Regions from separate parts of the Vibrio misgurnus genome, predicted to be linked through region 1. Evidence: predicted binding sites of a transcription regulator. Region 1 holds the regulator's gene; the other holds the start of a gene.

Evidence for each region. Region 1 encodes PurR, which represses purine synthesis genes. Its sites were predicted from a motif close to TNANGNAAACGTTTNCNTNA; they were not measured.
Region 2: OOK74_RS10615 (uracil-xanthine permease family protein) is a predicted target of PurR. The motif match lies at 2,201-2,220, and genes of this name have one in related genera.

Annotation. Positions count from the first base shown of each region.
Region 1 covers NZ_CP113241.1:1,405,067-1,409,258, forward strand. The annotation lists gene mukF (chromosome partition protein MukF) at 1-70, opposite strand, end outside; gene cmoM (tRNA uridine 5-oxyacetic acid(34) methyltransferase CmoM) at 67-864, opposite strand; gene elyC (envelope biogenesis factor ElyC) at 981-1,796, shown strand; gene purR (HTH-type transcriptional repressor PurR) at 2,201-3,211, shown strand; cyclic di-GMP riboswitch class I at 3,370-3,455, shown strand; gene OOK74_RS06605 (TfoX/Sxy family DNA transformation protein) at 3,570-4,157, shown strand.
Region 2 covers NZ_CP113241.1:2,313,149-2,317,340, forward strand. The annotation lists gene recG (ATP-dependent DNA helicase RecG) at 34-2,112, shown strand; gene OOK74_RS10615 (uracil-xanthine permease family protein) at 2,387-3,781, shown strand; gene envZ (two-component system sensor histidine kinase EnvZ) at 3,876-4,192, opposite strand, start outside.

The sequences.
Region 1 (4,192 bases):
CATACTGTTTGACCCAACTGACCAATTCGTCGATCGGTTTTTGCACAGTATCCTGAGTAAACTCACTCATTGTATTTCCTGTTCTTGTTTTTTCTGAGCCCATACATGAATGTATCGGCCCAATGAGAGGTAAGGCTCCTGACGGCAGAATTTGCGCTCCAGTGCGAGCAAATCCTCATACTGATATTCGCCCATGTTTTTCATGTTGCCGATGTAATCACTGAAACAGCGAATACCGGATTTTCCGCAGATCTCAAACCCCGCCTGTTCGATCCATTGGTAGACCTCTTCAGGGCGTAAGCCTTGCTGCGGTTGTAATTTGAATCGTTTACGGTGTGGCATATCTTCTAGCACGTGTGGAATGTTGCCACACACCGCATTCTTGTAAACTAAACCGTGATAGTTGTAAAACATCACCGATGCCATACCACCGGGTTTAACTTGTGCCAACACGTTTTGTAACGCAGGCTTAGGATCGGCCAGCCACTCCATCACCGCATGAAATAACAACACATCAACCGGTTCGCTAAGATGCTGTTGAATGGTCTGCACCGATGAGTGAACCAACCGATACTGCTCACGCAGGCCTTGGTTGGCAATCTCTTGCTCAGCCAATTGCAACATTTGTGAAGAAAGATCACATAAAGTGACGTGATGACCAAGCCGAGCGATTTTTTGCGAAAGTTGCGCCAAGCCTCCCCCTGCATCCAATATGTGCAAAGGTGCATTTGATGCATTGAATTGAGCGAGTAATTGCTGCAAATCTTCCCAAACAATGACTTGGCGGATCTCGCCTTTGTCAGAGCCGTAAATATTTTTTGCAAATTTGTGGGCAATATTGTCGAAATTACGGTCTTCAGTCACAGTAGCTTGAGTTATGATAATCCATCGTGCCCGCTATTCTGTCACAGGAATAGCAGGAATAAAGAGGCTTCGACTCTTTTTATATTCAAGTGCTGTTTTTTCGGACTGTTTTCACTATGTTTGAGCTGAAAAAAATTTTTTCTTCGCTGTTGATGCCATTGCCAGCGCTGCTGATCCTTGGTTTTCTCGGCTTGATGCTGATCATGTTCACTGCCAAACGCAAAACTGGCTGTCTGGTGGTTTTATTCTCACTCTCTGGATTGTTTCTGGTCTCCTTTCAACCGGTTGCCACTCGTTTATTAATGCCACTTGAGCGCGCTTACACCGCCTTTTTACCGGTCGAAGGCTCGCTCGATTACATAATGGTGCTCGGCAATGGTCATGTTGTGGATGATGATATACCACCGACCTCGGAACTCACTCGCGCGGCATTAATGCGCTTAAGTGAAGGTATTCGTATTTACCGCATGTACCCAGGTTCCAAATTAATTCTCTCCGGCTATGCCGGCGGCAGTGAAGTCAGCCACGCGCGGATGATGGCGCGAGTCGCCCTCGCGCTTGGCGTACCCAAATCCGATATTATTTTGCTGGAAACCGCCAAAGATACCTGGGAAGAAGCGCGCCAAGCAGCGGCATTTGTGCAGCAAAAGCGTATGGTATTAGTAACATCGGCCAGCCACATGAAACGCGCCATGCGCGAATTTCAATCAGCAGGTCTAACCCCGATTGCGGCACCGACCAATTACTTAGGTCATCTGAATATTATTCAGCCTTGGGACAAGTACATTCCAAAATCACGCTATCTTGAACAAACTGAGCTATTTTGGTACGAAAGCTTAGGGCTACTGTGGCAAACGCTACGCGATAGCGTGGTGGGTGATGCCAGTCCTGCACCTGAAACGAAACCGGTCAATGTCACGCTGGCCGATTAACCACCGGTTATGCCTTAGTCTGTTCGACTCGCAACAGCGATAGTGCACATTCGCTATCCTGTTGCGATTGCGGATTGATTTAAGGTACAAGGTCAATAAGCTATCACTGCTAGACCTATCAATTCAGAAATAAGTTACCGTTTGATGAATGAATTTGATTGCAGTTGCTGGCGGCGCAGTCTAAAATTCACCCGCAAATGATAAAACCAATATGATTGTAAACCGCTGTTTTTCGGCGGTTTTTGTATTTTATTACTTTAGGCATCATGATTGTTACGCCCAAGATACGTTATGTGTGGTGACTCGCACTCCAAGTATCATAGCTTGCTCAATCTCGCCTTACCTGCTGATTTAATTCACCAATAACATTCGCTGACATCAGCAGTCATCGATAGGAACACTCTATGGCTACGATAAAAGATGTGGCGCGCCTTGCTGGTGTGTCAACCACCACCGTTTCCCACGTGATCAACAAAACTCGCTTTGTGGCAGAAACCACCCAAGAAAAAGTGATGGAAGCGGTGCAACAACTTAACTACGCACCAAGTGCTGTGGCACGCAGTTTAAAGTGTAATACCACACGCACGATCGGCATGTTAGTGACTCAATCGACCAATCTCTTCTTCTCTGAAGTGATCGATGGGGTGGAAAGCTACTGTTACCGCCAAGGTTATACCTTGATCCTATGTAACACTGGCGGCATTTATGAAAAACAGCGAGATTACATTCGGATGCTCGCCGAAAAGCGGGTCGATGGTATTTTGGTGATGTGCTCTGATCTCACCCAAGAACTACAAGCCATGCTGGATGTGCATAAAGACATTCCGAAAGTGATCATGGACTGGGGGCCTGAAACTTCCAATGCGGATAAGATCATTGATAACTCAGAAGAAGGTGGCTATCTGGCGACCAAGTATCTGATTGAGCACGGACACCGCGACATTGCTTGCTTAAGTGGTCATTTCATCAAGGCGGCCTGCCAAGAGCGTATTCAAGGTTTTCGCCGCGCAATGGCAGAGGCCAATTTACCCATCAATCAAGATTGGATTTTAGAAGGCAACTTTGAGTGTGATACTGCGGTGCTAGCGGCCGATAAGATCATCGCGATGGATAAACGCCCCAGTGCTGTATTTTGCTTTAATGACACGATGGCGTTAGGTCTCATCAGTCGCTTACAGCAAAAAGGGATCCGCGTGCCAGAAGATATGTCGGTGATTGGCTACGACAATATTGAATTGGCCGAGTATTTCTCGCCGCCATTAACCACGGTGCACCAACCGAAACGCCGCGTAGGTAAAAATGCGTTCGAAATCTTACTGGAACGGATTAAAGATAAAGAGCATGAACGGCGAATTTTTGAAATGCATCCTGAAATTGTCGAACGGGATACCGTAAAAGACTTGACAAAATCCTAACTTACTTGAAAATTCACACCATCTATATTTGAAAGCTTGTCACATAAATCTGACAAACCTCATATAGAAAGAGTAGGATTAGTTCTGCGTATTCTCATAATTGAAACATTAAACTGTGAGAATGCGCTAAGAATGACTGATTTTTATCAGGAAGAATGTCACGCACAGGGCAAACCATTTGAAAGAGTGGGACGCAAAGCCTCCGGCCTAAACCAACAACTTGGTAGGTAGCGGGGTTGCCGATGGCAAAAATGCATACAGGCTGTTGACTGATTATTGACACCTTGGCTGCATGTTTTTGCTAATTTTCTCGGGCCTGATTTGGTGGCGTAGGTAACAATACTCCGAGACTAACAGCATGGATAAACCAGTATTAAAAGATTCAATGCGGCTCTTTGAGCAGCTAGGACGTGTGAAATCTCGTTCAATGTTTGGTGGCTTTGGTATTTTTGTCGACGATACAATGTTTGCACTTGTGGTCAACGATACGCTGCACATCCGTGCCGATGAAGCCTCGATTGAAAAATTCAAACAACAAGGTTATGCCCCATACGTTTACAAAAAACGTGGCTTCCCTGTCGTGACCAAGTATTACGCTCTGCCTGACAATTGCTGGAGTGATCCAGCCTCAATTCTAACTGAAGCTCATACCGCGCTTGATGTGGCTAAAGCAGAGCGTGAAACGCAAGCCCAAACCAAACCTGACCGTTTAAAAGATCTGCCTAACCTGCGTTTAGCGACCGAAAGAATGCTCAAGAAAGCCGGCATTGAAACGGTCGCCTCTCTCCAATCCAACGGCTCTGTCGCTGCCTATAAAGCCATTCAGCGTACTCATACTGCCGAGGTGAGCTTAGAGTTGCTGTGGGCCTTAGAAGGCGCAATTGAAGGTAAACACTGGTCGGTGATCCCACAGCAGCGCCGTGATGAGCTGTTAAGCCATCTCTAGATTAGTGTGATGATAACACTCACCGCGTCAAGCAC
Region 2 (4,192 bases), 910 kb from region 1:
AGCCTTTCTGTCAAATAGTTAGAACCGATGCGCATGTCACAACTCCTGTCCAGCGTTGCCCTTACCGAGCTCTCCGGTGTCGGAGCCAAAGTTGCCGAAAAACTGGCGAAAATCGGTTTGCACAACGTGCAAGATCTGCTGTTTCATCTGCCACTGCGTTATGAAAACCGCAGCAAGGTTTATCCGCTGGTGCAACTGAACCACGGCTTATGGGCCGCGGTGCAAGGTAAGGTGATGGCCGCTGATACGCTATTTGGCAAACGCAAAATGCTCAGCGTGAAAATCAGCGATGGTAACGGCAGCCTGACGCTGCGCTTTTTTAACTTTAGCGCAGCCATCAAAAACAGCTTTGCTGAAGGCAAGTGGGTACATGCCTATGGTGAAGTCAAACGTGGCCCGCACGGTTTAGAGATCATTCATCCCGATTATCACTTTGTGGTCGCCCCCCAAACCACACAAGCCGAAGCCAATCTGACACCGGTGTATCCCACTACTGAAGGGCTACGCCAACTCACCTTACGTCATTTGACCGACCAAGCATTAGCGCTACTGGAAAAATCGGCAGTGCAAGAGCTACTACCCTCGGGGCTGTACGATCAGCAGATGACCTTGGCTCAAGCGCTGAATATCATTCATCGCCCTTCGGCGGATATCGATTTAGGCCAGTTTGAGCAAGGACGACATCCCGCACAAGTGCGACTGATCATGGAAGAGCTACTGGCGCAAAATCTTTCGATGCTGGCGATTCGCAGCCAAGGCCAGCAAGATACCGCCTTACCACTGGCTCCTGTCCACCAACTCAAGCAGCAACTGTTGGCACAACTGCCGTTTTCACCGACCCAGGCGCAACAACGGGTAGTGGCGGAAATTGAAGCAGATCTCAGCCAAGCGCAACCAATGATGCGTTTGGTGCAAGGTGATGTCGGCTCAGGCAAAACCTTAGTCGCGGCGCTCGCAGCGGTACGCGCGATTGAGCATGGCTATCAAGTGGCTTTAATGGCTCCCACTGAGCTGCTCGCCGAGCAGCACGCACTCAATTTTGCCCAGTGGCTAGAACCGATGGGCATTCAAGTCGGCTGGCTGGCCGGTAAACTCAAAGGTAAAGCACGCGAAAACGAGCTAACCCGCATCGCAACCGGTGAGGCCAAAATGGTGGTCGGCACCCATGCACTGTTTCAACAGCAGGTTACATTTGACCACCTTGCCCTCGTAATCATCGATGAGCAGCACCGGTTTGGCGTCCATCAACGCTTAGAGTTACGCGAGAAAGGTGCAAAACAAGGCGCTTATCCACATCAACTGATCATGACCGCTACGCCTATCCCGCGTACGTTAGCGATGACCGCTTACGCGGATTTAGAAACCTCAGTGATTGATGAGTTGCCCCCCGGGCGCACTCCAATTCAAACCGTGGCGATCCCCGATACCAAACGCGATGAGATTGTCGAACGCATTCGCCATGCCTGCCTTAACCAAGGCAAACAAGCGTATTGGGTGTGTACTTTAATTGATGAATCCGAACTGCTCGAAGCGCAAGCCGCGGCAGAGACAATGCAAGATCTGCAACGCAAGCTGCCGGATCTGCGCATCGGTTTAGTGCACGGGCGAATGAAAGCGGCCGAAAAGCAGGCAGTAATGCAAGCCTTTAAAGCCAACCAACTGCATCTGCTGGTGGCGACCACAGTGATTGAAGTGGGGGTGGATGTGCCGAATGCCAGTTTGATGATCATCGAAAACCCTGAGCGTTTAGGGCTAGCTCAACTGCATCAGCTACGCGGACGGGTCGGCCGAGGCACCATCGCCAGCCACTGTGTATTGCTGTTTCACGCCCCACTCTCGAAAACAGCGCAAAAACGTTTAGCGGTACTGCGCGACAGCAATGATGGTTTTGTGATCGCCGAGCGCGATCTAGAAATCCGTGGCCCCGGCGAACTGTTGGGCACCAAACAGACTGGGCTGGCTGATTTCAAAATTGCCGATCTGGTGCGTGATCAAGCATTAGTGCCGCAAGTGCAGCGTATTGCCAGACACCTCCACCAGCGCTATCCGCAGCATGCACAAGCCATCATTCAGCGTTGGCTCGGCCAGCGCGATATTTACGCCAAAGCATAACGGCTCATCTGCCCCAGCCAGCGAAAACGCCCAAAGCAACCGTTTGCTTTTTTGATAAAAACCTCTATAATCGCCGCCATTTTACGGTTGACGCAAACGTTTACCTTGCTATACCCAAACCGGTTTAAGCTGCAGCTAACCACGCCGCTGCTGAGCATGGTAAGGGCTACTCTGAGCAGAGTCTGATTAACAGCAATCACAGAGGCGGCTTCTGCTCCACCTTAACCACCCATTCAGCGTGCGCAAGGTGTTATTTATCATCAGGAAAATCGCTATGACACAATCAACTTCGCGCCAAGCCGATCTGGTCTATCAACTCAATGATCGTCCACCTTTGCCACAAACGTTATTTGCCGCCCTGCAGCATTTACTAGCGATGTTTGTCGCGGTGATCACGCCATCGTTGATCATCTGTCAATCGCTTGGCGTACCGGCCGATCAAACCAATACCATCATCAGCATGTCGCTGTTTGCTTCTGGTGTCTCCTCGTTTATTCAGATACGCACCTTTGGTCCGATTGGATCTGGCTTACTATCGATTCAAGGCACCAGCTTTAACTTTTTAGGGCCAATTATTGGTGCTGGCCTTGCGCTCAAAGCGGGCGGAGCCAATATCGAAACCATGATGGCGGCTATTTTCGGCACCATTTTAGTCGCTTCATGCGCAGAGATTTTACTGTCACGCGTGCTGCAATTTGCCCAGCGCATCATCACTCCGCTAGTGTCTGGGATTGTGGTAACGTTGATCGGCCTTACCTTAGTTCAGGTCGGATTGGTTTCGATGGGCGGTGGCTATGCGGCAATGGCCGATGGCACTTTTGGTAGCCTAGACAAACTGGCCCTGGCCGGTACCGTATTAGCGATCATTGTGCTGCTTAACCGAGCGCACAATCCTTACGTGCGTATCGCGTCAATTGTGATTGCAATGCTGGTCGGCTATGTGATGGCCTACCTGATGGGAATGGTCAATACCGATAACTTAGCAGAAACCCAACTGATTGCGCTGCCAATCCCGATGCAATTCGGCTTAGGCTTTGATTGGTCACTGTTTATCCCGCTGGTACTGATTTTCCTGATCACGGCGCTAGAAGCGATTGGTGATATCACCGCTACCTCTGAAGTGTCTGGTGAACCGGTCAAAGGACCAGTGTATATGAAGCGCATCAAAGGTGGGGTACTGGCGGACGGTCTGAACTCGGCAATTGCGGCGCTGTTTAACAGCTTCCCGAACTCAACTTTCAGCCAAAACAATGGCGTGATCTTATTGACCGGTGTCGCCAGCCGTTATGTTGGCTATTTTATCGCGGGCATGTTGGTGCTGCTTGGCCTATTCCCAGGTGTCGCGAGCTTTGTACAGTTGATCCCTGAGCCAGTATTGGGCGGTGCAACCATTGTAATGTTTGGTACCATTGCCGCAGCCGGGGTGCGCATCATTTCACGGGTGGATTTGGATCGCCGAGCGATTCTGATCATGGCACTATCATTCTCAATGGGACTCGGCATCGCGCAAAAACCAGAAATTCTGCAGTTTATGCCCGATTTTATTAAGAATCTGTTCTCTTCTGGTGTAGCAGCCGGTGGGATCACCGCGATCGTGCTGAACTTGCTGCTGCCAGAGGTACGCCGCGATGAAAAAGCTGCTCCAGTAGTGAAAACTGAAGCAGCGTAATAATCAAACTAGGCAAGCAGACTAGGTAAGACAATCAACCTGACGGTTGAGACAGGGCTAATTTCGGTTAGCCCTGTTTTTTACTGTTGCAGTCTTATTTGGTGGGAAAACTGATTTGGGCGCGTAAGCCACCTTGGCTTCGGTTACTCACCGCCACCGCACCGTGATGTTGGCTGACGATCCGTTTCACAATCGCCAATCCCAAACCGGTACCTTCACTACCACGAGCCGTATCGCCACGGGTAAAAGGTTCAAACACCTTATTCACTTGGCTAGGTTCAATGCCGGGGCCATTGTCTTCGACACACAGCCAAACCAACTGCTTATCCGCCGTCATACCACTACTCACCTTAACCCAGCCATTGCCATAGCGCAGGGCGTTAACCACCAAATTACTCAGCGCACGCTTAA